One region of the Priestia sp. VA7 genome, then DNA from elsewhere that is predicted to be linked to it. Evidence: predicted binding sites of a transcription regulator. Region 1 holds the regulator's gene; each other region holds the start of a gene.
The links. Region 1 encodes Rex, which represses fermentation and respiration genes when NADH is low (regulators of the CRP and FNR family bind a similar motif). Its sites were predicted from a motif close to TTGTGAAATATTTCACAA; they were not measured.

Region 1 (7,574 bases):
GGACCATCATTAGCTTTATCCTTGGTTTACTTATTGTCTTACTGCTGCTGCGCCGTGACATGTCCATGCGTATAGAACATGCGGGAACAACGGTAACTGTGGTCTGGTCAGTCCTTGGGGTGTTCCTGGCTATGGCTGGTCAAGCTGTAGCAGGGATGATTGAGCACGCTCTTGGCATTACCCAAGTATCTGAAAATACACAAAACATTGTTAATCTTGTTAAAGCAACGCCGTTCCTTATTGTCGTTACGTCTGTTATTGGACCAATTCTAGAAGAGATTATTTTTCGAAAGATTATTTTCGGTTCTCTTCACAAACGATATAATTTTTTTATCTCTGCATTTATTAGTTCCCTTATTTTCGCTGCCGTACACTGGGATTTTAAACATTTGCTCGTGTATACAGCCATGGGATTTGTATTTGCATTCCTTTATGCAAGAACAAAACTAATTATTGTACCCATTATTGCTCACGTGTTGATGAATACAATCGTTATTTTATCTCAAACTATTTTTGCAGATAAAATTATAGAAATGCAAAAGCAAGCAGAACAAATGCAGTTTATTTTTGGAGGCATGTTTTTATGAAGAATATCCCTTTAACACGAGGGTTTATTTATATTATTATGGGGATTTTATTCACCTACCTGGCTATTCAAAATGCTCAGGAAACCGTGTGGAACTTCCCTACGATCTTATTTGCACTCGTAGCCGCATTCGATTTCAGATTTGCGGTTCGCATTTTTATCTTGCACTATAAAATTAAAAAGTTGCAGCAGCAATATAAAAATCAAGATGATTCATCTAAATAAAAAAACCACTGTTTCAGTGGTTTTTTTACATACTAACATCTTCTCTTTCTTGCTCTGCCCTTGCCTTTAACACTTTGCGATACGAAATGCGGGAAATAATGATGCTGATTTCATACAAAATTAAGAGCGGCACTGTCACCATCATGTGCGAGAGCAATTCCGGTGGTGTAATCAGTGCGGCAATAACTAGCAGTACGAAATAGGCATACTTTCGAATTTGAGATAAAAACATAGGCGTTATAATTCCTAATCGCGTCAAAAACATGACGACGACAGGAAGCTGAAACAACAGGCCAAAAGGCAGTGTGAGCTGCATTAAAAAAGAAAAGTATTCATTAATGCCAATCACTTGGTTTACATTCAGCTCATCGGAAACCCGCGTCATAAAATCGACGACAAATGGAAACAACACAAAATAAGAAAAAGAGACACCGCCGATAAAGAGAAAAATGGAAACAGGAATATATCCAAGCGTTACCTTACGCTCTTTTTCATATAAACCAGGACTAACAAATGCCCAAAGTTGATACAGTGCAACAGGAGCTGCAAGTACACAGCCGATAATAACAGCAAACTGCATATAAATCTTAACTGGATCTGTTAGCCTAAATGCATTCATCGTTAAATTTTTTGCCTCATCAGCATGCTGTAAATAGACAATAACCTTATCCGCTATAAAAAAGCCGCCAATTGTGGCAATGACAAAGAAAAATAAAACAATTAAAATGCGTTTTCGCAGCTCTCCTATATGATCATATATTGACATTTCTTGTTCGGTCATACTATGATCACCCTTTTACTCTTTGTCATCTACTTGACGCTGTTTATCTTTTTCACGATCTTCTGATGCACCGCTAGCGGCATGCTTAAACTCTCTAAGCGTTTGCCCGACTGATCTTCCTAGCTCCGGTAACCGTTTCGGTCCAAAAATAAGCAGTGCTACAATCGCAATAATAATCCAACTACCTGCTCCAATCCCCATATTTCCACTCTCCTTATTAATTTAGACTTAAGGAAATCGTAACACAGTCCATCTTATTCAACAGGATAATTTTTCAAAAAGTAGACAAGCGACTGTAATTCTACAGCCAGATCAATATGATGCAGTCGAATCTCATCCGGTACGTTTAAGCGTGCAGGAGTGAAGTTTAAAATCCCTTTAATTCCGCAATTCACTAAACGATCGGTAATTTGCTGAGCCACAGTGGCAGGAACGGTTAAAATCGCCACTGAGATATCATCACTCATATAATCTTCCAATTGGTCAAGGTGATAAACCGGCACGTCGCCTACTTTTGTACCGACTTTATCTTCTATCACATCAAAAGCGCACTCAATTTTGGTGTTATTATTTTTAATAAAATTATAATTTAAAAAGGCCGTTCCCAGATTCCCTACGCCAATCAGTGCTACTTTCGTTACTTCATCTTGGTCTAACGTTTTACGGAAAAATGTAAGTAAATAATTTACATTGTAGCCGTATCCCTTTTTCCCTAATGCTCCAAAGTAAGAAAAATCCCGACGAATAGTAGCAGAATCAACTTTCACTGCCTCACTTAACTCCGCTGACGAAACACGCTGTTTACCAGAAGCATGCAAGTTTTTTAAAAAACGATAATAAAGCGGCAATCGTTTAGCCGTTGCTTGTGGTATTTTTAATTGTTCAGTGTTCACGTTGTACCCCCTCAGTTCATGTATGTCATTACTAACATTTTCAAGTCATATTGCATTACCTTTCACAAAGCCTCAACCGCTCCGAGGTAGCGCTTCCAATTCTCTCTCTTTTCTCTTGTTTTATATATACTCCGCTTCATACCCCGACTCCTTTTGGCTATCCAGCACTACTTAAAGTCGGTAGTTAGAACGAAGCAATTAGCCCTTCAAAGGATCCGTTTGTTAGTCATGACGGGTTTTCTACATCCATCATATATAAGTTCAGAGATGCACTTATCTCTTATTTTAACATAGTATCCTGTATAAAATGTGCAGGTAAAATCATTTTATTTCATGAATCAAAACATTCGCTTCATCATTTGTCCTTGTCCCTCTACAAATTACAAACGCTTGTAGGAAGAACTTGTAGTTGAAAATATGTTAAAATACACTATGGATATACTACTAGAGGTGAAAAAATGATTATTCTACAATTGAACGGTATTACAAAATACTATGGGGCAGAACCCATTTTATCGAATATAAAGTTAGAAGTACAATCAAAAGACCGCATTGCCCTAGTGGGACGAAACGGTGCTGGTAAATCAACTTTATTAAAAATTATTGCTGAGCAGCTTTCTTATGACAGCGGAGAAATTATTAAACCTAAAGGTGTTTCCATTGATTATATGGGACAAGATACAGTTCTTGAGTCAACACTCTCCATATGGGAAGAAATGATGACGGTCTTTGCTCCATTAAAGAAGATGGAAAAAGAATTACGTACGCTTGAAACGAAGATGGGCGATCCAGACATTTTTAATGATTCAGTTCAATACGAAAAACTAACCAAAGAGTACGATCAGCTTCAAGTAACGTTCAAAGATTTAGGCGGCTATCAATATGAAGCGGATACACGATCTATTCTTCACGGTTTCCGTTTTTCAAACTTTGACTATAGCACCCCTATTTCCTCCTTGAGCGGTGGACAAAAAACGCGCTTGGCTCTTGCAAAACTGCTTTTAACAAAGCCAGACTTGCTTATTCTGGATGAGCCTACCAACCACTTAGATATTGAAACTTTAGCATGGCTGGAACAGTTTCTGCAAGGGTATGAAGGAGCTATTTTAATTGTTTCACACGATCGTTACTTCCTTGATAAAGTCGTAAATCAAGTGTATGAAGTCACAAAAAAAACAACGGTCAAGTACACGGGCAACTACTCTAAATACCTTGTACAAAAAGCAGAGCGATATGAAAAAGAGTTGCGTCAGTACGAAAAGCAGCAAGATGAAGTCGCAAAACTGAATGATTTTATTCAGCGAAATATCGCCCGCGCATCGACTACAAAACGTGCGCAAAGCAGACGGAAACAGCTCGATCGAATGGAGTTAATAAATCGACCTAACGAAGGCGAAAAATCAGCTAGTTTTTCGTTTGAAATTGAGCGTCAAAGCGGAAATGAAGTCTTAAATCTCGAAAACGTGTCTATCGGATATGATGAACACAAATACGTCGTTCAAGAGGCAAACCTTCGGATTAAAAAAGGTGAAAGCCTTGCATTGGTTGGCCCTAATGGAGTTGGGAAATCTACGTTATTAAAAGGTATTGTGGATAAACTAAGCTTCAAGACTGGAACCATTTCTTTTGGCTCAAACGTAATGGCTGGTTATTACGACCAAGAGCAAGCTAATTTAACTTCTAATAAAACCGTTTTAAATGAGCTTTGGGATGACTACCCATCCAAACCTGAAAAAGAAATTCGTACAGTGCTTGGAAATTTTCTGTTTTCAGGTGATGATGTACTGAAAATCGTTTCGACGCTTAGCGGTGGTGAAAAAGCACGTTTGGCTCTTTCGAAGCTTATGCTTCAAAAAGCTAATTTTTTAATTTTAGATGAACCTACTAACCATCTTGATTTAGATAGCAAACAAGTACTCGAGAATGCATTAATTGATTACCCAGGGACTCTATTATTTGTTTCACATGACCGTTATTTTATTAATCGTATTGCAAACAAAATAGCAGAGCTATCTCCTGAAGGGGTAGAAGAATTTCTTGGAGATTATGACTATTATGTAGAAAAGAAAGCAGAAATAGAGGAAATCAAAGAATTAGAAAATATAAAAGCAAACGAAGAACGTACGGTAAAATTAGATAAACAGTCCTATAAACAAGATAAAGAACAAAAGAAATTGATGAGGCAGCGAACGCGCCGAATTGAAGAAATTGAAACTGAAGTAAACAAATTAGAAGCCGCACAAGCGGAGAATGAAGAACTTCTTTGTGATCCTGAAATTTATCAAAACCACGAAGAAGTATCAAGATTGAACGGTGAAAATGAAAAAATTTCTTCACAGTTATCCACATTAATGGAAGAGTGGGAAGAATTACAGCTGCTTCTAGAAGAATAGCCTGTATTTTTTCGTATTTATTCACCCTATTTACTTGTTCGTGCCCTTTAGAACAAGCTTTATCCACTATGTGAATAAATAGTGGATATCTGTCTGATTTTCATAATTAAAACTTGTTGATAACATGTCCGTGTACTGAGCGCACGGACTTTTCCACATAATTATCCACAGGCAATTCTAAATTTATTGAATATTGTTGATAAATTATTTTTACCCACAAAAAAGACGAATGAGAAATAAATCTCATTCGTCTCTTACTCTTCCAAGTCTAAACCGGGGTTTGCGTTTAATGACATATCTGAGCGTTTTCCTTGAGCAAATCGTACACTTGCCGCTGCTCCAATCATTGCGGCATTATCCGTGCATAGAGACAGCGGCGGGATAATAAGCTCAATGTTTGATAATGGTACAAATGCCTCTTCTAGCGCTGCTCTAAGTCCTTTATTAGCAGCAACTCCTCCTGCTACTAACACTTGCTTAACGTTATATTCCTTTGCAGCTTTAACCGTTTTAGTTACTAACACATCAATAACACTCGCTTGAAAGCTAGCAGCAAGCGTTTGTGGAAGAATTTCTTCACCTTTTTGCTTCGCGTTGTGGACAGTGTTAATAACTGCTGATTTTAACCCACTGAAACTAAAATCATAGGATCCTTCTTCTAGCCAAGCACGCGGCAAATCAATTAATGGCTCTCCTTCATGTGCAAGGCGGTCAATATGCGGTCCACCTGGATATGGAAGGTTTAACGTGCGGGCTACTTTATCGTAGGCTTCTCCTGCTGCATCATCTCTCGTTTCACCAATCACTTTAAACTGACCGTGACTTTCCATGTATACAAGCTCCGTATGCCCTCCAGATACAACTAGCGATAAAAGCGGGAATTCTAATTTTTTGATTAACTGATTTGCATAAATATGTCCTGCAATATGATGAACACCAATTAATGGCTTTTGATGCGCAAATGCTAGCGCTTTGGCTGCATTTACGCCAATAAGAAGTGCTCCCACAAGCCCAGGTCCTTCCGTTACAGCTATTGCATCAATATCTGCAAACGTCAAGTTCGCTTGATTTAAAGTTTCTTCAACTACTACCGTAATTTGTTCCACATGATGACGAGATGCAATCTCCGGTACGACACCGCCAAATCGTTTATGGCTTTCTATTTGTGATGCCACCACATTGGCTACAATTTCATGACCGTTTCGAATCACGGCCGCTGCTGTCTCATCACAGCTTGTTTCTAATGCTAAAATTAATTGATTTTCACTCATAAATTCACCCACATAACTAATGCATCCTCATTGTTATCAGAATAATAATTCTTACGAATACCTCCAGGTTTAAAACCTAGCTTTTGATACAATGATTGTGCAATATGATTAGATACCCTAACTTCTAATGTCATTGACGCAGCACCTAGTTTTCGAAGAACGTCCATCACGTTGCGCAGCAGCAATTCACCGAGTCCCTTACCTCGGTAGTCTGGCAATAGGGCAATGTTGGTTACATGTGCTTCGTCAATAACAATCCACGTTCCGCAATACCCAATAATATTTTCTCCTTCTTCCATCACAATGTAAGTTGAAAATTGATTATTGGTTAACTCATTTTGAAACGCTTCTGAACTCCAAGGTGTCGTAAAAGACTTCTCTTCGATTTTCACTACTTGATCAATATCTTTAACTTCCATTAAGCGAAACTTAATTGTTAGTTTCATGTTTATACCTTCTTTTATCCTTTTTGCTGTGAAGCAAGCCAGTTGGCTTCCGCTTCAGCTAAACGAATGTAGTTCGGAACAAAAGTATGCACAGACTGCGGCTCTTTCTTTATTCCTAAGAAAGCCAATTCACTTGGTCTTGGATTAAACTGCTGAACATGGGCAAATACAGCTTGTTCACCCAGCACTTCTTTTAACGTCTCTTCATGCATAGGAAGATCATTGCCTATGAATAAAATAGGTTTGTTGTATGACTTTAAATGTTCCGCCCAGTCCTTATTAATAACAAGTCGATCACTTTCAACTTCTAGAAGACTTCGTTCGTTATTCCATTCATATAGTCCTGTATAAAGCTGTTGACGGCGCGCATCAAATAACGGAGCAATATACCCATCAAAATAGCGACCGTTTGCTGCTAGTGCCTCAAGGCTAGATACACCTATTAAAGGAATATTTAAAGTCCAAGCAAGTGTCTTGGCAATGGTAACGCCAATGCGTACACCTGTATAAGACCCAGGACCGTGCGCCACTACAACGCGGTCTAGCTCGCTTGGCGCAATATCACAGTCCTTTAACAAAGATTCCACAGCGTTCATCACACGAACGGAGTGATTCTTTTTTAGATTCGTAATAATTTCTCCAATTACTTTGTTTTCTTCAACGACAGCAACACCCATGACAAAATTGGATGTATCAATGGCTAACATTTTCATCTTTTAAAAAGCTCCTTACATATTTCAACGTACCGACTCCCTATCGCTTTTACAAGGATTTTACGAGTCGTTTCGTTTTCATGGTAAATATTGATTTGAATATATTCATTAGGAAGCTGCTCTTCAATCAGATGAGCCCACTCCACGACCGTCACGCCATCTCCTTCAAAATACTCATCGAACCCTAGGTCTTCAAATTCATCCCCTAGACGGTATACATCCATATGATAAAGAGGAAGGCGACCGCTTTTGTATTCTTTAATGAT
Region 2 (7,574 bases), on a different contig from region 1:
CAAATTGGACAGCAGCGTGTACCTATTGGTGTCATAGGAATTATTTATGAAGCGCGTCCAAACGTTACGTGTGATGCAACAGGCTTATGCTTAAAAGCAGGAAATGCAGTTATTTTGCGCGGAGGCAGCGAGGCGTTTTATTCGAATCAAGCGATTGTTTCTGTATTATCTCAAGCTGCGGCAAGTGCAGGGTTGCCTGAACATAGCGTACAGCTTATTGAAAATACGTCGAGAGAAACAGCACTGGAGTTAATGAAATTAAATGAATATATCGATGTATTAATTCCTCGAGGCGGTGCGGGTTTAATTGAAGCGGTGGTAAAAAATGCAACGGTTCCCGTTATTGAGACAGGAACTGGGAACTGCCACATTTATGTTGATGAAGAATATGACGGTGGCATGGCGGCCAATATTGTCATTAACGCAAAAACATCTCGTCCAGCGGTGTGTAACTCAGCCGAAAAGCTGATTATCCATAAACGAGCGGCTCATGAATTTTTGCCGATTATTGTTCAAGCGCTACGAGAGAAAGATGTAGAAGTACGCGGTGATGAACGTGCGGTAACAATCGTTCCAGATCTTGTTCCCGCAGGGGATGAGGATTGGAAGAAAGAATACTTGGATTTCATCATGGCGGTTAAAATCGTAGATGATATCGATGAAGCGATTTCCCATATTAATGTTCATAGTTCACATCATTCTGAAGCGATTGTCACAACAAATTATGCCCATGCTCAGCGTTTTTTACAGCGCGTTAATTCAGCCGCTGTTTATGTGAATGCTTCAACGAGGTTTACAGACGGAGAAGAGTTTGGTTTCGGGGCAGAAATCGGAATTAGTACACAAAAGCTTCATGCGCGTGGACCGATGGGATTAAAAGAATTAACAACGCTAAAATATATTATTTACGGAGATGGACAAATTCGATAAAAAAGAAGAGGCTGGGACGAAAATATTTTAGACAAAGTAAAAACGAACCATTGATCAAAATTTTTGATTAGTGGTTCGTTTTTTTGTTAGGATGAACATAGTTTTCATTTGTTTAGATTCTTCTAGTAGTTGATTGGAGAGCGAGACGAAGGATCCTGCGGGAAAAGCGGAACAGATGAGACCCCGCAGGAGCGCAAGCGACAAGGAGGCTCAGCGGCCGCCCGCGGAAAGCGAAGTCTTGCACGGAAATCAACTACGGTGTCATAAGCCGTTTAGCTCATGTATCCCATTTGTTCGTCTTTAGATTGGATTCATTTGGTTATATCCCAACCTCTTCTTTTACTTCCACATATGTTCAATTTCTTCAAGTGACTTTCCTTTTGTTTCCGGAACCCACTTCCATATAAACAAAAATGAAGCGAGACACATAACCATAAAGAATAAAAATGTAAAAGATCCTCCAGCTTTGTTCCAAAGGATAGGGAAAAACTGAGATACAAACCAATTAGCTACCCACAAGAAAAACGTAGAAATAGACATTGCATAGCCTCTCGCATGATTAGGAAAAATTTCAGAAATCACAACCCATACAACCGGTCCCATAGAAATATTAAAAAGAAATAAATAAAAAACAATAAGTAAACTAGTAGTCAACCCTTCAGTACCTTGAAAATGAAACCCAAAGGAAACGAGAAGCTGCGTAACGGCCATACCAGCTGTGCCAATAAGCAATAAAGCTTTGCGGCCAATCCGGTCGATAAGCCAAATGGAACAAAGAACGCCTAAAAAGGCAGCCACACCAATCATAGACGTAACAAGGAGCGATAAATCTCCTCTAGCTCCAGATGCTTCAAAAACTTGCGGGGCGTAATAAATAATGGCATTAATTCCGACAAGCTGTTGAAAGGCTGCAAGTAGAATACCAATAAGCAGCGCTTTTCGAAGACAGGCCTCTTTAAAAAGCGAAAGAGAAGCTGGTTGATTTTCTTTTAACGATTGCTCAATATGATACAGCTCTTGGCGTGCAATGTGTGTACCATTGATTTTAATTAAAATGTCCATAGCTTCTAAAGTGCGGTTTGCTTTTACCAGCCACCTCGGACTTTCAGGAACAGGAGAAAGAATAAGAAGAAATAAAAGAGCTGGAATACCAGAAGCACCGATAATGTAGCGCCATCCCGTGGAATTCTGCCAAGCGTCTTCCCCAATAGATAAAATGTAGTCATTTACAAAATAGACAGAAACAATCCCAACGGCAACAGCAAATTGGTATAGAGAGCCTAAGCGGCCACGCATGTGCGGAGGGGCTATTTCAGAAATATAGGTAATAGAAAGAACAGAAGCCATACCAATGCCTAGTCCTCCAATAATTCGAGAAATAATCACAAAAGAGATGGATGAAGATAGCGCTTGCATAATTGCGGATACGACAAATAAAGAAGCTGCTAAAAGTAAGATGCTTTTTCTACCGAATCGATCACTCAGTTTCCCCGAAGCAAGTACCCCAACGGCACCACCGAGCAGCAGACTAGATACAACAAAACCTACCATCGTTGGACTAAGATTAAAATGTACTTTCATCAACCCAATAGCTCCTGAAATGACGGCTGTGTCATAGCCGTAAAGCAACCCTCCAAAAGCAGCTGCACATGAAATGAAAATCACGAAAAATAGATTTCCTTTTTGCTCCTTATACTCGTCAGAAGTTACTTTTACTATCCCCATATAAATTCCTCCTTTGAATCACCGTCACTATTTCAATTAAAAAAACGTTATACGTAAAACGTTTTCATAAAAGATGTTTTTATGTTAAACTAAAAATTGTAAATAATCAAACTATTTTTCAACTTTTATATGAATTATGTACGTTTTGTTATCAACCAATAGGGAAGAAAAAATAGGGGGAAGAGAAATATGGCGTTTATGCAATGTGATTTTTTTTCAGAAGTATTGCAAATAAGTACTTCAATGAACGTTATGATACCGCAGCAAACAAAATCTCAAATTGGTTTACAAACCAATACAAGAAGTGAGAAACACCCTACGCTCTATTTATTACACGGCCTTTCTGATGATCATACGATATGGATGAGAAGAACTTCGATTGAACGCTACGCATCAGAATTAGGACTTGCAGTTGTAATGCCAAATGTAGATCGCAGCTTTTATAGAGATATGGCTTATGGAAAGAAGTATTGGACGTTTGTAACAGAAGAACTTCCTCACTTGGCTAGATCATTCTTTCCGTTATCGGAAAAAAGAGAAGATAATTTTGTGGCTGGCCTTTCTATGGGAGGGTACGGCGCCTTAAAATGGGCGTTTCGCAAACCACATCAATTTTCTGCAGCTGCCAGTTTATCAGGAGTGATGGACGTTGAAGGGCTTGGAGGGCGAGGAGAAGTTCAGTTCTTAGATTATCCTTTGATTTTTGGCATGCCCCCTGTTATTAGACCTGAGGATGATCTTTTCTGGCTGCTTGAAAATCGCCGGCGCTATGGAGAAGTGACTCCGCGTATTTATCAATGCTGTGGAACGGAAGATTTTTTATATCAGGAAAATAAACGTTTTTCCGAGCGTTGTAAGCAAGAGCCTATTTGTTTTACATATGAAGAAGGAAAAGGAAGTCACGACTGGGCATATTGGGATCAAAAAATTCAAGATGTGTTAAAGTGGCTGTTTAGCGAAAAGTAGGGAAGGTAGTTTTCAGTGGTGCCGGCTTCTAGTAGTATAATAAAGAAAAATGTTTACTTGGTCGATAGACTAAAAGGAAATGGGAGTCGGTACGAATGGGGAGAAAAAAAGTCACGATCACAGAAGTAGCAAAAGAAGCGGGTGTTTCATTAGCTACGGTATCAAGAATCTTCAATAATAAAGAAGGTAAAATTAAAATTAGTGAAACAACTAAACAAAAAGTGCTAAAAGCAGCAGCTCATTTGGGGTATCAGACGAATCCATTTGCGGCAGCTCTTCGGGCCCAAAAAACAGGGATTATCGGGATATTAATTAGAGATTTAAAAGATCCGTTTCTAATTGAACTATTAAAAAAGGTACAGCAACAAGTCCAAAGTCGAGGGATGGACGTTCTTATTGGACACACGGATTACGAAGAAACAACGGCTGAGCGTCAATTAAATGTTATGATGAACCATTGGTTTGATGGGGTCATTTTATTAGACTATGTAGCTGCTCAGCATCCGTTTGTAGATGTATTAAAACAATATCAAACGCCTTACGTTTCTCTTACAGGAGACGCCTCTTCTGCACTTTGGCCGATTGTACATGTAGATGATGCGGTGGGAATGCAATTAGCTGTTGCTCACTTAACGGACCTTGGTCATAAGAATATAGGGTTCGTTGGAAAAGCTGTAAGCGGAGTCGAGCACCGTCTGTCTCTTTTTTATCAGTATGTACCGTCAGCAAACGCAAAGTTTGTGAAAGAAGATATGAATAACTCAGATGAACTATATCAGTTTATAAATGAGCTAGCTCATCATCCAGAGCCTCCAACTGCGCTTATTTGTGCTACGGATTACATCGCTCTGAAAGTGATACACTGTGCGTGGCAAAATGGGCTTCACGTTCCATCAGATTTGTCTGTTATAGGGTTTGATGATATTACTGAAGCTAGTGAAGCGCATCCTCCACTAACAACTATCCGTCAACCGATGGAAAAAATGGCTGAAAAAGCAGTAAACCTCTTACTTCAGCAAATTCAGGATCAGCAAGAAATAGATCAGATCCAGTATAAAATGGCACCTATATTAGTAGAGCGCGAGACCACAAAACGTATGAATTGATAAGGAATGTATATACTATTCTTGAAAGTGTGAGACAAAAAGTCCACACTTTTTTACATTAACCATTGCGTCCACTTCCCTCTTTCTTATACACTGTATGCTGTAGGGGAAAAAACCAAGCTTTAATATGTTTGGAGCGATTTGATGACACAACAAAAATTAGATAAATATGAAATTATGGACGTTAGCTTACTAGCAGGTAAAATTATGTTAGAAAGCGGGGCAGAAACGTATCGAGTAGAAGACACAATGATGCGGATTGCAGCGTCTTACGGTATAAAAAAATCCCACAGCTATGTGACGCCAACAGGGATTATGTTTTCACTTGAAACGAAAGAACCGACGAAAACGAAGTTAATTCGTATTTCCGAACGAACGACAGATTTAAAAAAAGTAACCATGGTAAATAGCGTCTCAAGAACAATCAGTCAAGGAAACATCTCCTTGGAGGAAGCGTATGAAATGCTACAAGAAATTGAAGCAACAAACGTAGCTTTTCCACTATGGGTTCAACTTGCAGCTGCATCCATTTCTAGCGGATGCTTTTTAATCATGTTTCAAGGTTTATGGACGGACTTTATTCCAGCTATGTTTTCAGGAGGTCTCGGATTTTTAACCGTGGTGTATTTCCACCGTCTTATTCCGATTCGCTTTTTTGCTGAGTTTACCGCTTCGTTAGTTATTGGACTTTTATCAGCTCTTTTAGTCGCTTCAGGAGTAGGCACGCAAATTGATAAAATTATTATTGGGTCCGTTATGCCACTCGTTCCTGGCTTATCCATTACCAATGCAGTGCGAGATTTAATGGCGGGACATTTACTGTCTGGATTATCAAAAGGAGCAGAAGCGTTTCTGACGGCATTCGCTATCGGTGCAGGTATTGCCATTGTATTTACACTTCTATAGAAGGGAGGCATCATATGCATATCGTAGAGCAAATAATTACAAGTTTTATTGCTTCAGCAGCATTTGGGATCATCTTTAATGTTCCACGTGAATCATTATTAAAAAGTGGCTTTGTCGGAATGATTGGCTGGCTCATTTACTATTTGCTAACGTTCTATGGCGTAGATGAAATTCCAAGCACAGTTGCATCGGCCTTCTTTATTGCTATTATTAGTCAAATTTACGCGAAAATTTATCGAACGCCGATCATTATTTTCACCGTAGCAGGTATTATTCCGCTAGTTCCGGGAGGAACAGCATACGATGCCATGCGTAACTTTGTAGAAAATAACTATAATGAAGCGATTAGTCTTGCAGCAAAAGCCTTTATGATCTCAGGTTCAATTGCCATTGGTATTGTGTTTTCTGAAGTCATCAACCAAATCATTCGTCAGTCTAAATTAAATGCCAAAGCAAAATATCGACCATAGAGAAGCAAGCTCAAATCAGAGCGTGCTTTTTTTATGAAAAAAAATAAAGAGATCCTTCACTTTTTTGTCACAAGAAAGTCACGTTTTAGTCTAAAAACGTTCAAAAAATGCACGTGCACAGCTAAAAAAATAGACTATACTATGTAAATAGAAAGAGAGATATTACATATGTATGTGAAACATTGAGCATATCTCTCGAATTATTATGCTCAATGTTTCACAATGTAAGTAAAAGATGCTCAGAAATGAGCAAAGTATCTATGGAAATGATGAATGTTCTTATATATGAAAGGAGAAAGAAGATGGATACAGTTATACTATCACGTATTCAATTTGCATCAACGACGCTGTTTCATTTTATCTTTGTACCGCTATCTATCGGTCTTGTCTTTTTAGTAGCGATCATGGAAACGATGTACGTAGTAAAAAAAGATGAACAGTATAAAAAAATGGCAAAGTTTTGGGGGCACTTATTCCTGATTAACTTTGCTGTCGGAGTCGTAACAGGTATTTTACAAGAATTTCAGTTTGGCATGAACTGGTCAGAGTACTCAAGGTTTGTAGGAGATGTATTCGGTGCGCCGCTTGCTATTGAAGCACTGCTCGCGTTTTTTATGGAGTCCACTTTCCTTGGACTGTGGATTTTCGGGTGGGATCGTTTACCTAAATGGCTGCACTGTCTATGTATTTGGCTTGTTAGTCTAGGTACTATTTTTTCGGCGTTCTTTATTTTAACGGCTAATTCTTTTATGCAGCATCCGGTTGGAATGGAGCTGAATAATGGCCGTTTAGAAATGAATGACTTCTTTAAATTGCTAACAAACGGCCAGCTGTGGGTTGAATTCCCTCATACCATTTTAGGTTCGTTTGCAACAGGCGCCTTTTTTATCACGGGTGTCAGTGCCATTATGCTCTTGAAGAAAAAACATTTGGCTTTTGCCAAAAAATCATTTCAAGTTGCCATTATTGTAGGGTTAGTTTCAGGTGTAGGAATTGCATTATCTGGTCATGAACAGGCTGGATACTTAGTTAAAACACAGCCGATGAAAATGGCCGCAAGTGAAGGATTATGGGAAAACAGCGGAAGTCCAGGCGCTTGGACGGTGACAGCAAATATTCACCCCGATGAAAAGAAAAATACGGGGGAAATCAAAATACCTTATTTATTAAGCTTCTTATCATACGGGAAATTTTCAGGTTCCGTTCCTGGGATGAACGAGCTGCAGGAGCGGTATACGGCGAAATATGGAGCAGGAAATTATATTCCACCCGTTCGAACAACATTTTGGAGTTTCCGCATTATGGCTGGTCTAGGTGGCGTATTATGTGCATTAGGCATTTGGGGCACGTACTTGCTTTCTCGTAAAAAACTTCAAGAAAGCAAACTATTTTTACGTATTATGACGATTGCCATTGCCTTTCCGTTCCTGGGAAGCTCAGCAGGTTGGATTATGACAGAGATTGGCCGTCA
Region 3 (7,574 bases), on a different contig from region 1:
TTGTTTAACGACAAGTGTAGGCCTTGTAACATCTTGTTCATCTTTCTTCCATAAGCTGTTTCCAAGGGTTTCTTATAAGTTGATTGCTGTCATTTTATCAGCATTCAGCGCTGTTGTAGCAAACTTTGGTTTAACGGAATTAATCGCTATTTCGGTTCCGGTCTTAACAGCTATTTATCCGTTAGCTATTGTGTTAATTGCTTTAACATTCTTACATCCTTTATTTAAAGGACGTTCTGAAGTTTACCAAGTAAGCCTTCTGTTCACGTTTATCGTTAGTTTATTTGATGGCTTAAATGCTGCTGGATTCAAAATTGCGGCAGTAAACGATCTGTTTACATCGATCCTACCTATGTATGGAGTGGGTCTCGGCTGGGTAGTTCCTGCTATTGTAGGAGGATTAATCGGTCTTGGCATTACCTTCCTTCGTACAAATGATAATACGAACAGAAACACTTCAAGAAAATTGATTAAATAAAAAAGAGGATGCGAGTGCATCCTCTTTTTATTATGGCGTCTTATGAGTAAGGAGTTTTTTTCTCCATTAACTTCACTTCTTCTTTTAACACATGTTTTTCGTATAGATATTTATCCGTTCGTTGAAAATGATATTTATCAGCTTTTTCTTTTTCAGATGTGGTCAAAAGCACTCGACGATCAGAAGCATCTGACACACCAAACGTTTCGTTTTGATAAGTAGCATACGGAGCTACAAAAAACACTTCTTCAACAGCATCACGAGGAACTTCTTTTGTAAAAGTCGTGTCATTGTATGAAATGAATCCATTTGCTACATCGCCTTTATCATAGCTAATCAGCTTTACACACCCGTTTTCCGTTTCATAACATTCGTAATCCCGTTCATTATATGCTGCATACAAACCTTTTCGAATCACAAAAAACCAGTCCTTTACAGTGGATTAGCAACCGCTGGCACAAATCGTTTTTCTTCTGCCACATAGGTAGCTAAAAGTACTTCTTCCCCATTTACCACTTGGTATAGTTCCGCTCCGTTTGCTGGTGGATAATAGTTATCAAATTTGAACTCTGGAACGGTTTCCCCGTTTCGAGATCCTGTAAACCCATTAAGCGTACATGGAGGTCCGTCTATTGTTTTTCCTCCGAACACAGTTCCGTAGGGAATATCAACATGGCTTACCGCTTGCGATTTGAATTTGATTACACCGTACGTCGATCCTTCTTCAGGAAACGGCCTTTTACCTGAACCATCGGTGTAATCTAAACGTAAGCTTTCAACAAAATCTTTGTACGAAGCAATATCATGAACATCTTCAGCTTTAGCTACATATCCTCCCACTGCCGTATAAGATCCATCTACATACTTTTCAATATCTTTAGCAGGGATCGTTTTTTGCAGCAGCGTATCTTTTGTAAGGGGTGAAACAGAGTCACGTATAGCCTTCATTACTTCTATTTCATGAGAAGTTAATGTTTTAGCATCCTTTAATTTTAGTTCATTAAACTCCTTTTTTGTAAGATTAACGCGCTTCAGCACTTCATTAATTTTTTGATCGAAATCTTCTAAGCTTTCTAAATCTGAAGCCGTATAATGAGCATCAACTGTCCTTACATCTTTATGTACTTTTTTAACTTCATTTAATTCATACTGTTCTACTTCATCAGCCGTTTTAAACGTTTCAACGCTTGAAATGGTTTTGCCATTCGTATCAGCTACAACGTAACCGTCTTCAGCTTTTATCACATATCCGACTTCTCCGTTACCTAACGCAATTAAGTCTGACTGTTGAAAAGCGGCTTTCTCTTTTTCTTTTTGAAATTCCTTATCTGTCATTCCCTTAGTAACGAGAGCTTTAAGTTCTGATATGTCTTTACTGTCTTTTTGATTTGCTTCTACTTTCTCAGCTGTAACTGATGAAGTTTCTGTATTAGATGGAGAATGAGTGACCGTCCCGATGACAAAAATAAGACCAAACACAATCCCTATGCCATACAAAAATTTGCTTGTTTTATGAGCTCTAAATAAAATTCCTAACACAATGCAAACAATACCCGCAATCAAGCTATCTACTAATAATAGATGTCTCAGCCAAACCCCTCCTCTTTAATTCTTATTTATGTTAAAAAAATCCACAAAAGAGGTCAATACAATTAATGTAAATAAAGTTTTAAATAGGAATATATTCATAATTATTACTAATTAATCCCTTTTAGTAGGTCTCAAAAATAAAACACACCACCTAAAAATAGATGGTGTGTGAAGTATAGTAAGTAATTAAGAAATTTGTTTAAGTTCTGATGAGAGTTTTAAAAACTCTTCTTTATTTTTCATCAATAGCGTGCGGTCGATTTCTTCTTTTAGCTGTGCTTTACGAAATTCTGCAATCGCCTTGTCTAAAATCATCTCAGCGAATAATGCATCAAGCACCTTTCCGTTGGATTTTTGCGGTGAATTAAGTAAATTCTTTTTCATAAGAAATCAACTCCTTGGCTTTTTTATAATATAACACAAATATTCTGACTTTTCAATTATTTAAACCAAGTATTTTAAATCTATTTTTTTTACATAAAAAGGCCGCCCTTTTGTTATAAAGCGCGGCCTTTTATTACGAATCTGAGGCTTTTTCTTTTACTTCCGCATAGTAATTTTCATATTCAATAAATTCAGGAGCTTGATGAGCTGCCATGATACCGTGGTAGCTGATATCTAAGCCCACTTCTTCTTCTTCTTCCGTAGATCGAAGCGGAACCACCAAGGAAATAACCTTTAACCCTATCCACGTCGTAATAAATCCCCAAGCGCATAGAGCGATTAACCCAAGAAGTTGAACTCCAAGTAACGTCCAGCCTCCTCCTGTAAACACACCGCCGTCTGTAGAAAACAAACCTACAGCCAACGTGCCCCATATTCCCGAAGCAGCGTGTACAGGAAAAGCTCCTACAGGATCGTCGATTTGACGTGCTTCGAGCCAGTTTGTAGCTGCCATCATTAATAAGCCAGATACAGCTCCAATAAAAATAGCAGATGGTGTGTTAACAAAAGCGCACCCGGCCGTAATGCCAACCAGTCCAGCAAGCGATCCATTTATTACAGAAGGTGCATCTGAACGGTTGTAGCGAAATAAAGTATAAAATAAAGTAGCTGCTCCGCCTGCTGCTGCTGATAACATTGTGACAATAGCAATGTGACCAATTCTAACGTCAGTGGCACTTAGCGTACTTCCTGCGTTAAACCCGAACCATCCAAACCATAATAAAAAAGCACCCACTGATGCAAGCGGCAAATTGCTGGGAAGAGAAACAGAACTAATTCCATTTTTCGTGAACTTCCCTTTTCTCGGTCCAATCATTATTGCAGCTGCTAAAGCTGAAAAACCACCAAGAGCATGGATAACTGCCGAACCGGCAAAATCAAGCATCCCTAACTTACTAATCCATCCGCCTCCCCAGATCCAGTGGCCGGCTATAGGATAGATAAATGTAGTCATCAAAATCGCATATAAAAGGTATGCACGGAAATTAATTCGTTCTGCCACTGCTCCAGAAACGATAGAAATGACCGCAATAACAAATGCACATTGAAACAACCAAAACGTTTCAAGCCCAATTGGAAAGTCAAGGTGCGATAAATTACCTGATAGCGCAAAACCGCTTTTACCGACAACTCCGCCTAAATCATCTCCGTACATTAATCCAAAACCAATTAAATAGAAACAAAGCGTTCCTATTGTAATATCAGCGAATACTTTCATAATAATATTCACACTATTTTTGTAGCGGACAAAACCTGCCTCTAGCAAGGCAAAGCCGCCTTCCATTAACAAAATCATCGCCGCTGTTAACACGACCCACGTTGTATTTATCCCTAAACTTAGTTCATTAACACTCATATCCCAACGCCTCCACTGCTTTTTAATCGTTTTATTTCTTGTACAATAGCAGGCGAAAGTGTAATTTCACTTGTTTCTTCATTTTCCGCTTTTATTATTTCAAGAACTTCATGAAGTTCTCGCATTTGTGCTTTAAGGTGATCAATTTTTTTAAAGCGTTCCTTTACGTATACCATATACTCGACCGCTTGATGCTGACTTAAAGGACGCCCGGTAAAAAATTTACGAAACGGCGATAGTGATTGATACCAAGCTTCTTCAGCACGTTTCTTCTCTTCGTATTTACTAATTTTCGCTTTTATATCTTCTATTTCTTGTGCTTTAGCTTCTTTTAACTTCATTATAAATTCAATTAATTTTAATTGAGGCAATGTAATGACCACATTATGATAAAGTTCATCCACTATAACCATGTTATATCTCCTTACATAAGATGTTATATTCTGATTATATGTAGAACACTATAGTAAGTCAATGTAATTTTTTGAAAACTCTTTAAATAGTAAATGCGCCCTATCTTTTTAATACTTATAGAATATTAAGTCCGTATGTGTTGAAATATGACGTTATTTGTTTTATCGTAGGAAGAGGAATCATGTTAGTTCCCTATTTTAATTTTATTTACCTAGGCAATTATTCACTTTATTTCTTATAAACTTTTATTAAACAAAGGGTTACGAGGTTCTTCACTTATTTTTTCAACGAAATGAGTTGATTTTATCTCGTATTAAAATTAAAATAGAATTATGTGCAAGATTTCACAACTTCACAATGTAGTTTGAAAGTCTAGCAGATAACTAGGAACTACATATGCAACAGTATCCAGCAAAGGAGGACTTTTCATGTCTCAATCAACTATTCAAAAATCAGCTGCAGAGGAAAATGCTGCTGTACAAACAGAAGCGGCAGTTAACAAAGGTCAAGCGGATGTGTTAGATCAATTGTTAAAGCCTGAAGTACAAGAAGCTCTTACTGTTCTTGTAGATAATTTACCAAAATTATCTGAAATGGTAACGGTGCTTACAAAAACTTACGACGTTGCGCAATCATTATTAACTGACGACGTATTAAAAGAAGATCTACTTGGTGGAGTAAAAGAATTTATCGAGCCGGTAGAAGGAACAGTAAAAGGTCTTGCAGCTACTGCAATCGAAGCAAACGATCGTGCAGAAGCAAATGCTTCTAATTCAATCGGTTTATTCGGTTTATTACGCATGCTTAAAGATCCACAAGCTCAAAAACTATTCCGCTTTGCACAAGCGTATTTAGACATTACAAACGAAAAACAAAAATAATTTTCATTAAAAAGTGTGGACGGAGGATCGACTATGTCAAAACATATTTTAATTTTAGGCGGCGGTTACGGTGGTTTATTAACTGCAATGACAGCTCGCCAACACCTAAGTGCGGATGAAGCAAAAATTACAGTAGTGAACCGTTTTGCTACTCACCAAATCATTACAGAATTACACCGTCTAGCTGTAGGCGGCGTTTCTGAACAAGCGGTAGCTTTACCACTTGATAAATTACTTAAAAACTACAACGTTGATTTAAAAATTGCAACGGTAAAAGAAATCTCACCAGATCAACGTGAAGTATCTCTTGAAGATGGTACAAAATTAAGCTACGACTACCTTGTTACAGCTTTAGGTAGTGAAACTGCTTACTTCGGTATCCCTGGTTTAGAAGAGCACAGCTTCGTTCTTAAATCAGTAAATGATGCAAACCGTTTACGTGCACACGTAGAAGCTTGTATCGCTGAATACAGCAAAACAAAAAATAAAGCTGACGGTACAATCGTAGTTGGCGGCGGCGGATTAACAGGTATCGAACTTGTTGGTGAATACGCTGACTTAATGCCAAGCCTATGTCTAAAACACGGTGTTGATCCAAAAGAAATTTCTCTATACTGTGTAGAAGCAGCTCCTACAGTTCTTCCAGGCTTCCCTGCTGAATTAGTAGAGCGCGCTCAATCAAGCTTAACAAAACGTGGCGTTACATTTGTTACTGGTACACCTGTAACAAAAATGGATGCTACAACTGTTGAACTTAAAGACGGCAGCAAAATTGAAACAAAAACAATGGTATGGACTGGCGGAGTTCAAGGTAATTCTGTAGTTGCTAACTCAGGTATCGAAGTAAACCGCGGTCGTGCACTTGTAAATGAATTCTTACAATCTACATCTCATAAAGATGTATTCCTTGCTGGTGACTCAGCGGTTGTAATGGGTCCAGAAGGTCGCCCTTACCCACCTACTGCTCAATTAGCTTGGCAAATGGGTGAAGTTGTAGGCGTGAACTTAGCAGTAGCTATTCGCGGCGGAGCAATGGAATCATTCGTTCCTGTCTTCTCTGGTACACTAGGAAGTCTTGGACGCAAAGATGCAATTGGTACAATCGGCGGAAACAAAACGCAATTAAAAGGTTTACCAGCATCACTTATGAAAGAAGCAAGTAACGTTCGTTACTTATCTCATATCAAAGGATTATTTGCATTAGCTTATTAATCCGTCTTAAAACGAAAGAGGAATTCTCCTCTTTCGTTTTTTTATTTACATAAGCCAAGAAATAAGAAGCGGCAGCGTAATCAACGATAAAATAGCACTAATGACAAAAGCAGAGGCGGTTTCGTTTTCCAAGCTTTCAAACCGCAAAGCAATCATCGCAGCTACAGCAGACCCAGGAAAAGCTACCAGCAAAATAGCTTTTGTCACTTCATCTGAAGATAATCCTATCCATACTGCAATTCCGAGCATAACGATGGGTTGAACCGCTACTTTTAAGACGGCGATCCCAAGCGCACCTTTACTGAAGTTAATTTTTCCAATTCCAATCGTTACTCCTACTGCAAACAAAGCTGCTCCCGATGTGATACTTCCGATTTGATCAAGCATATCCTGTAAAAGTTTAGGTGACTGAAAGCCGCAAAGCGTTAAAATCACTCCAATTAACGGTACACATGCCAAAGGCTCAGATAAACCATGCAAAATGGAATGAACCGTTACTTTGAATAAACTTGTTTTCTCTTCCCCTTCTTTTCGCCCCCGTTGTCCAACGGTTCCTAAAATCGTTGCCAGCGGGTCTAAAATCGCGTTTACTACGATTCCTGTTATGGCAATTGGAATCGCTACGGCGCCTGCACCGAACAATCCTCCGAGTACTGGAATGCCCATAAAAGCAAACGTTGGCTGAGCTGAGTTTAGGGCAAACATAGAAGAAGAAGTTAACGTATGCTTCCCTGCATACTTCACGACGAGCAATATAATGATGTAAAACCCGACGATTCCTAAAATCAGCGCTACTAAAAACGGCCATTCGTCTATGAGTGTTTTTCTTGGAGTTGTCGTTACACCTACAAATAAGTGTGCAGGAAGCGCAAACTTCGTTACTAATGTGTTGAGCCCCTTAGACGTTTGCTTATCAAATTTTTTAAAGTGCCCTGCTAAATAACCAAGCAAAATGACAAAAAAGATAGGCGCGAGAATGAGAAAAATTTGACCTATGCTCATTTATCATTCACCTCATTCATTTCTTGCCTTAACCGGTTTATAAACAGGCTGCCATGCCGCTGCTTCTACAAGTTCAGTTACATTTTGCTCGGTAACAGTTGCTACGTTATCTTTTACAGCAGCATCAGCAACTGCTACAGCAACCGCCTTTGATACTTTTTGAAGATCTTTAATGTTGGGAAGAAGCGTATCTCCT
Region 4 (7,574 bases), on a different contig from region 1:
TGGCTGTAAAATTGACACTTTTGCGACATCGGATACATCTTCTTGCTTTTGTATCATTGAAAACAGTCGATTTCCGTCGCTGCTGTCTCCAAAAAGAACGGCTCCTACGATTTGATTGCCTCGCAAAACAAGCTTTTTATAAATGCCGTCTTGTTCATCGAACACTTTGATCGCTTTTTTCTCTTCATCTTCTGTAAAGTCTCCTGCCGAAAACACTTCAACACCTGATACTTTTAGCTGCGTGGATAAAACTGATCCTTCATAAGGCACTTTTTCTGCCCCGCAAATCGCTTTTGCTAATGCTTTTCCTTGCTCATACAAAGGTGCCACCAGTCCGTATACCATTCCTCTATGCTCTGCACATTCTCCAACCGCGTAGATGTTTGGGATATCCGTTTGCATATAGTCATTTACAACAATTCCTCGGTTTACGTTAAGTCCCGCTCCTTTTGCAAGCTGAACATTTGGCTTAATTCCAACGGCCATCACGACTAAATCAGCTTCTAAAAACGTACCGTCTTTAAAAGAGAGACCTTCAACTCGCTCATCTCCGACGATTTCTGCCGTTTGTTTTTCAAGCAAAAACTTCATGCCTTGTTTTTCTAATTCGTTTTGAAGCAATTTGCCCGCTGTTGGATCAAGCTGACGTTCCATTAAATACGGAGCTAAATGAATCACAGATACGTCCATTCCTAGATTTAACAGTCCGCGCGCCGCTTCTAATCCAAGCAGTCCGCCTCCAATAACCGCTGCTTTTTTATACTGCTGAGATGCCTGCAGCATTTCATCCGTGTCTTTTATATCTCGAAAAGCCGTAACTCCTTTTTTATCAGACCCTGGAATCGGAAGAATAAAAGGAAGAGACCCCGTTGCTAAAATCAACTCATCATACGATTCTACTCTGCCGCTGTTTGTCGCTACTTCTTTTTTCACTGAATCGATACTAGTAACCGTTTCGCCCGTATATAATGTAATATTGTTTTCTTGATACCAGTTCCAATCGTTTAGCGTAATGTCTTCAACATTCGTATCTCCTTGCAGCACTTTTGATAGTAAAATACGATTATAGTTCGGATGAGGCTCGCTTCCGAAAATCGTAATTTCAAACGCTTCGTTTGAAACCTTCAATACTTCTTCAATCGCTCGAACTCCAGCCATTCCATTTCCAATCAATACGAGTTTCTTTTTTTGCATCTTCCATTCCTCCCCTGGCGTCTATACCTGCTTGTTTCAAAGATATATTTTCTATGCATCTTTAAAGATATATTCAAGATATATGAATTTTCTGAATCGTTCAACTTATGTGTTAGGTTATCTAACATAGTTATGTTATGTATGCGATTCCATTACTTTAACAGCAAGCAAAAAAATAAGTAGTCTCATTACGTCTTAATTGAGATCATCCTTTGCATTTTATTTTGTGATGTTTTTCACAACATTAATTTAGCAGAATAAATAACCGGAGCTATGATAAAAATCACTCCTGAATGTTGATAAGCCAAAAATAAAAACTCTAAAGTTCTTTATAAAGAATTTTTTAAATAAACCGTTCTTTATATTATTTACTATTAATCTCATATTCTTTATAATGAATATACAGAACTTTATAAAGAACGGAACGGAGAATTAAAATGCCACTCGTAAACATTAAAAAACTTTGGACTCCTTTAGAAATCTTTGGCTTTAAGCTTTATAAGTGTAGAGATACAAAAAGCTACTACTATAAAACGAGGAAAAGTCATAATCTAATAAAATTATAAAAAACAAGCCCTATTCCTTTTCAAATAGGGCTTGTCTTTTTATTTTCCCGTAAACCAATTCACAACGTACTCTCCCCACACTTCATTTCCTTTTTTCGTTAAATTACCGCTGTCTTTATTTATATACTCGCCTAAATGAAACGGCCAAATGAGCGAGTGATTCATATAATATACCCAGTTTGCTTCAGATACTCCCCTGATCGCTTCTACCCCTTCTTCATAGGACTCCGTTTGTGAAATGTACGGCTGTGAAGGCTGAATCATAAGGGTTTTTTTCAAGTCTTTAAGCTGATGAATCAGCTTGTCTGTATTTTCAAGCGTCTCATCTAGCGTAAGGTGCTGATAGTCATTTTTAAGAGGTGCTTCAAACAGAATAATGTTTGGCTGAAGTTGATCAATTTGATCAGCAATATGTGAGGATAACAGCTCATCAGTTGTCCCGTTACCATATGAAAGGGTTTTAACCGTAAATACATCACTTCCATATGTAGCTGCTAGCTCTTTTTTTAACTGCTGTGGCCACCCTGCTTCCTTTGCGGATGTGGCAATTACAAGAGTCAGAGGTTTTTTATTTGCAATAGATGACTCTATTTGCTTTGTGATAAAGTCCGGAAGATTTTTTGTATAAGCAGATACATCGGAAAACTGTTTTTCTTTATGTACAACAGCGGACTTCACTTCACTTGCCTGCGCTTCCGTTTGCTCCTGCCAGTGCTGCGTCCCCGCATACATCACCGCCCCGCACAAAACAGCCGCCGCCACATTTACCCCAACCATCGCCTTCATTCAATCTCCCCTTTACAAGTTCTTCTTACAATCTCAGCAAATTGCTTTCATAAAGAAGAACTCAAAATTAGTAGCTCCTTCGAATATACCCTCAAAGGTCCACCTATCCTGATGAGGCCAGCCCGCAAGGGAAGGACTCATCTGGATAGGTCTAGCAACTCTATCATCACTGCTCTTCCGTGATGGTAGAATTGCTACATCGATATAAAAATAATTATAGATTAGTAGAATTTGGAATGGGAGACCTTTCGTACGTAAAATCTCTACAAATACGTATATACTTCGCATATTTCCTAGCGAAACGTGAAGTTTCCGGGGAAATTACGTCACGTTTCTTAAAAAGAAAACATAATGTTCGTTCATTCGCACATGTGACCTTCCCCTTGTACAGTAGAGATACCGGCGGAATACAGCAAAAACGCGTTTTTGAAAAAGGAAGGCTGCATGCAAAAAAGCTCGTTTGATCAAATCGCTTCATCTTTTCATCCATTAATTGTATCGATGATTAAAAAATTTCATATTTACAAAGACTACGACGAATATTATCAAATTGCGTTAATTGGTTTATGGAGAGCGTATCAAAAATTTGATGAAAGCAAAGGCTCTTTTTCCGCTTATGCCTACACAACCGTGCGCGGTACGATCCTTTCTCATTTAAAAGGCACCATTTTATACGAAGAACGTGAAACACCTGCTGAGCAAAACCTGCTTTCACTAAACGAAGATCCCGCTCTTCCCGTTCCGCTAGAAAGTGAAATCATTGAGCAGCATATCGAACACTTAACAGGAAGAGAAAAAATCTATGTACTCGAACATCTGCTAGAAGGCTACTCGTATAAAGATATTGCCTATAAATACGGAGTCTCCACGGGAGCCGTTAAAAACTGGGGAAAAGCAGCTCGCAAAAAGCTAAAGGCCTCGCTTCTTCAGGAGTAAGAAAAGGAGGAAGCTTATGATAAGCTTCCTCCTTCCGTTCATATGTGTAGTCCAAACGATTGTTCATATGTAGGACAAGTTTATTCGATAAATCGAACGCATTATGCCAAGACAACCGGACTTTCTAAACAGTAATTGCGAATAACAGCTGCTCTGGCCAACTTTTTTTCTAAACTATAATAAGAAAGCTTAACTGGAATGAACGTTCCGTCTTTGAAGTGAATTAGCATGGAGGATGAATGAACTGTAGCAAGCGTATGTGAAGTATGAACGTGAGAGGAGAAAATCCAAGCGCAGCTGTAGTCATTGGGCGAAGATGTAGGAAACGCAATAATCGCTTGTGAACGACTAATGACAAGAGGTGTAAGCTGTTTATAGGGAAATAGTTTTCTAACAGCGGCAATCGATCCTTTAAATGTACTTAACTCTCGAATACAAGCTTCTTCTAATAATTGCTTACACGTCTTTCTTAGCATGTATTCTCCTGCTTCATCCAGCACCTTCGTTCGGTGAATAGGATCGTTCACTGGAATCAATGCTTTTGTCGTCAAACCAATTTGATATTTTTCATCATTTGTCATACATCTACCCCCTTTGCTGCTTTATAACTATTCTATACTATCGAAACGGGAAAAATCTAGTCTTTTTTTCTCATTATTTGAAATATTTTGAATGTATTTTATATCAAAGAAAAAAGCGCTGAAACCAGCGCTTTTTCTCTTAGATGAAAATGTCTAAAATAAGAACCATTGCAAACGCCGCAAATGATAGAATCGTTTCCATCACTGTCCACGTTTTTAACGTTTGAGCAACTGACATATTGAAGAATTCTTTGATTAACCAGAAGCCAGAATCATTTACGTGCGATAGCATCACCGAACCTGCGCCTGTTGCTAGCACCAATAGCTCTGGACTTACGTTTGGCATCGTTGCTGCAATTGGTGCGACAATACCTGCTGCTGTTGTCATTGCTACTGTTGCTGAACCAACTGCTGCACGAATTAACCCGGCAATCACAAACGCTAGCACGATGGGAGAAAGATGTGCATCTTGAGCAAATCCTGCAATCGCGTCACCTACACCGCTTGCTGTTAAAATTTTATTAAAACCGCCGCCCGCACCGATGATTAAAATGATCGAAGCAACGGGTCCAAGACATTCGTTTGTGAATTTTAATAGATCGTCTTTGTTGTATCCTCTTGCAAAACCGAACGAATAAAAAGCAAACACTAGCGAAATCAACAGCGCAACGATTGGACTTCCGATAAAGTTTGTTACGTAGCGAATCGTACTTGTTTCTGGATAAACAAACCCAGTGATCGTTGCTAAAAGCATTAATAGTACTGGAAGTAAAATCGTAAATAACGTAATGCCGAAGCCAGGAAGATCTTTATGCTTTGACTCTGTGAACTGCTCCATAATTTCACCCGTTGGCTCTACGTGAACACGGCGTGAAATGAACGATCCGTAAATCGGACCTGCTACGGCTGCAGCTGGAAAGGCCACAACTAATGAATACAAAATTGTTTTACCTAAATCTGCTTTAAAGATATCCACCGCTAGCATCGCTGCCGGATGCGGAGGCACTAAACTGTGAACAACTGCTAAACCGGCAATTAATGATAAACCAATTTTAATAAGTGACGTACCCGTATGCTTGGCAATTACAAACACAAGCGGAATTAATAGTACAACACCAACTTGGAAAAAGACCGGGATACCGCAAATAACGGCTACAACCATCATTGCCCAGTGTACGTTCTTTTCACCGAATACGTTAATTAACGTGCGGGCAATACGCTCGGCTCCGCCTGACTCTGCCATCATTTTACCTAACATCGTTCCAAGACCAAGAACAATCGCGATAAATCCTAATACGCTCGCTACTCCTTCTTGGAAAGCCGTTACGATATCAGGCAGCTTCATTCCTGAAATAAGACCCATAAACAAAGCCGCAACAATCAGCGCTACGAACGGATTTGTTTTAAACTTAGCAATTAAAAAGATAAGTCCAACAATCGATACAATCGCATATAGCAAAAGACTTGCTTCATGACTTAATCCGAATACTGAATTCATATGTTCATCCCCTTAGTGTGACCATTTTTCATGTACGTACATCCAAATAATGTATACGCTTTCAAATAATTTCTAAAGTGAACGCACCTCGTACGTTCACTTCTTTCTATTTACTTAGTAATTCAACCGTTTCTCGAAGCGTTGTTTTTGCTCCAACATTCCCAGGGAAAATGATGTACGCAATGCCTGGAAACTTGCTTTCCTCTCCCGTTACCCATACCGGAATGCCCGGCTTGATTTGTCCAGCAACGGTCGCACGCTTTACAGACAAGCCGTTTACGCCAATGTCACTTGACGTAATGCCGCCTTTTGCGACGATAAAGTTTGGCCGAACGTTCAAGCGGCGAACAATGCTTGTAACCGCATCTGAAATTTTCACCGATAATTTAAGCTCTTCTTCTTTTTTGCCTTCGCCAAGATCTAAGCGCTCGCGTCTTGTATACACAGCTACCGTTTGACCTTTAGAAATAAGCTTCTCTGCTTCATTGATAATACGGTTCACTTCTGCTTCAAACTTTTCAGGTTCTAAGACAAGATGACAATCAAATTCAATAAATTCAATGAAGCTGCATTTCTTCAATTCTTCTAACTGCTCTGTTGTTTTTTTAACATGCGAACCAACCATAATTAATCCGCCGTTTGACGACTTTTCTTTAATGAGCTCTTCTTTTGTTAACAAATCTTTATCGCTCACGCCGCCCATTACTTTTGTTAAAGCCGCAGCGCTGCGATACATAAAATGCTTTCCAAGCTTCATCGCGCGAAGAAGCGCAATCGTCACAACTTTTACGTCTACATAATCCACTGCGTTCACGATCACTTTGTTAAAGTCTTTCACTTCCATTAACTGATTTGTGATCGTCACTAAATCAAGTGCACGAATGCTTCCGAGCGAAATATATGTTGTATGACTTGCTTTGAATTTCCCTTCTGACTTTTCTTCTACCCACTCGCCTAAATGAGATTTACTGTAGCCAAACGTACGGTCTTTTGCAAATTCGGTTTCTCCTGCCGGCACTAAGCAGTCTTCATCTTGCACGTAGTGAATGTTATCAATGGTGAATCGTCCGCCTTCTTTAAAGAAAGGAAAGATCACTTCACCGTCAAGCACTTGATTGGAGTGCTGTTCAACCGTTTTCTTTAACACTTCTGTTTCTAACGGATAGTGACCGCGGAGAGTCGAATCACCTCTGCTGATAATTAAAAACTCTTTATCTACTTCAGCCGCTACCTCTGTAATAACAGCGGCAATGTCCGCGTGGGCTTTTTCCGTTTCAGAAGCGGTAAATCCGCGTGAATTTGTTAGAATAAAAAACATTGAATTTTCTTCTAAAAACCCTTGCTTAATGCTGTCTTTGCTCCAGTCTGTATAAACGGAAATGCCGTTAACCGTTTGAACGCCCGTTGGATCATCATCCAGTACGATGATTTTTTGATTAAACGTCAGCAGCTCTTCATCAAGTATTTTTTGTACAAGTGCCTCATCAACTGCTGGAATGTCTTTAAATACATCGCTTACAAGACGCTTTTCCTGCTGTTTAATCATGCTTCCACCTTCTTTTTCACTTCAACGTTTGCTAACTTTTCATAATACTGTACAATTCCGCCGTGATCATCGCTTGCTTTTCCGTCTACTTTTAACGCATGGAAAATTTCCACAAGCTGACTTGAAAGCGGAAGCGGTACGCCAATGTCATGAGCCGTTTCCATCACGTTTGTCATATCTTTTAAGTTAATATCAATGCGTCCGCCTGCTACGAAGTTGCGGTCTAAAATCAGCGGCACTTTTGCATCTAATACAGCGCTTCCTGCTAATCCGCCGCGAATTGCTTGATACATTTTTTCAACGTCAATGCCTGCTTTGGCTGCTAGTACAAGTGCTTCAGACATCGCTGCAATATTTAAGTTTACAATCACTTGGTTTGCAAGCTTAGCCGTTACGCCGCTTCCGTTTTCTCCAACAAGCGTTATTTCTGCTCCCATCGCATGAAGAATAGGTGAAACGCTTTCAAA

Region 2: the regulator Rex is predicted to act here: its motif matches at 6,309-6,326, upstream of AC0C45_RS23630 (cytochrome ubiquinol oxidase subunit I).
Region 3: the regulator Rex is predicted to act here: its motif matches at 4,616-4,633, upstream of AC0C45_RS17040 (DUF1641 domain-containing protein).
Region 4: the regulator Rex is predicted to act here: its motif matches at 1,419-1,436, upstream of nirB (nitrite reductase large subunit NirB).

What each region holds. Positions count from the first base shown of each region.
Region 1 covers NZ_JBVQPN010000020.1:887-8,460, reverse strand. Annotated here, with positions in the region: gene AC0C45_RS29340 (CPBP family intramembrane glutamic endopeptidase) at 1-587, shown strand, start outside; gene AC0C45_RS29335 (YdiK family protein) at 584-811, shown strand; gene tatC (twin-arginine translocase subunit TatC) at 837-1,592, opposite strand; gene tatA (twin-arginine translocase TatA/TatE family subunit) at 1,608-1,793, opposite strand; gene AC0C45_RS29320 (redox-sensing transcriptional repressor Rex) at 1,847-2,485, opposite strand; gene AC0C45_RS29315 (ABC-F family ATP-binding cassette domain-containing protein) at 2,944-4,878, shown strand; gene tsaD (tRNA (adenosine(37)-N6)-threonylcarbamoyltransferase complex transferase subunit TsaD) at 5,133-6,149, opposite strand; gene rimI (ribosomal protein S18-alanine N-acetyltransferase) at 6,146-6,595, opposite strand; gene tsaB (tRNA (adenosine(37)-N6)-threonylcarbamoyltransferase complex dimerization subunit type 1 TsaB) at 6,610-7,308, opposite strand; gene tsaE (tRNA (adenosine(37)-N6)-threonylcarbamoyltransferase complex ATPase subunit type 1 TsaE) at 7,305-7,574, opposite strand, start outside.
Region 2 covers NZ_JBVQPN010000005.1:307,039-314,612, reverse strand. Annotated here, with positions in the region: gene AC0C45_RS23665 (glutamate-5-semialdehyde dehydrogenase) at 1-930, shown strand, start outside; gene AC0C45_RS23660 (hypothetical protein) at 1,060-1,197, shown strand; gene AC0C45_RS23655 (sugar porter family MFS transporter) at 1,270-2,655, opposite strand; gene AC0C45_RS23650 (alpha/beta hydrolase) at 2,845-3,621, shown strand; gene AC0C45_RS23645 (LacI family DNA-binding transcriptional regulator) at 3,717-4,727, shown strand; gene AC0C45_RS23640 (threonine/serine exporter family protein) at 4,872-5,633, shown strand; gene AC0C45_RS23635 (threonine/serine exporter family protein) at 5,648-6,103, shown strand; gene AC0C45_RS23630 (cytochrome ubiquinol oxidase subunit I) at 6,406-7,574, shown strand, end outside.
Region 3 covers NZ_JBVQPN010000003.1:825,368-832,941, reverse strand. Annotated here, with positions in the region: gene brnQ (branched-chain amino acid transport system II carrier protein) at 1-478, shown strand, start outside; gene AC0C45_RS17065 (hypothetical protein) at 519-896, opposite strand; gene AC0C45_RS17060 (hypothetical protein) at 911-2,041, opposite strand; gene AC0C45_RS17055 (IDEAL domain-containing protein) at 2,255-2,452, opposite strand; gene AC0C45_RS17050 (ammonium transporter) at 2,586-3,869, opposite strand; gene AC0C45_RS17045 (hypothetical protein) at 3,866-4,282, opposite strand; gene AC0C45_RS17040 (DUF1641 domain-containing protein) at 4,712-5,164, shown strand; gene AC0C45_RS17035 (NAD(P)/FAD-dependent oxidoreductase) at 5,198-6,376, shown strand; gene AC0C45_RS17030 (AEC family transporter) at 6,422-7,378, opposite strand; gene AC0C45_RS17025 (NAD-dependent malic enzyme) at 7,391-7,574, opposite strand, start outside.
Region 4 covers NZ_JBVQPN010000002.1:537,599-545,172, reverse strand. Annotated here, with positions in the region: gene nirB (nitrite reductase large subunit NirB) at 1-1,194, opposite strand, end outside; gene AC0C45_RS09270 (SGNH/GDSL hydrolase family protein) at 1,800-2,546, opposite strand; gene AC0C45_RS09265 (sigma-70 family RNA polymerase sigma factor) at 2,991-3,482, shown strand; gene AC0C45_RS09260 (competence protein ComK) at 3,584-4,063, opposite strand; gene AC0C45_RS09255 (GntT/GntP/DsdX family permease) at 4,203-5,561, opposite strand; gene AC0C45_RS09250 (four-carbon acid sugar kinase family protein) at 5,668-7,107, opposite strand; gene garR (2-hydroxy-3-oxopropionate reductase) at 7,104-7,574, opposite strand, start outside.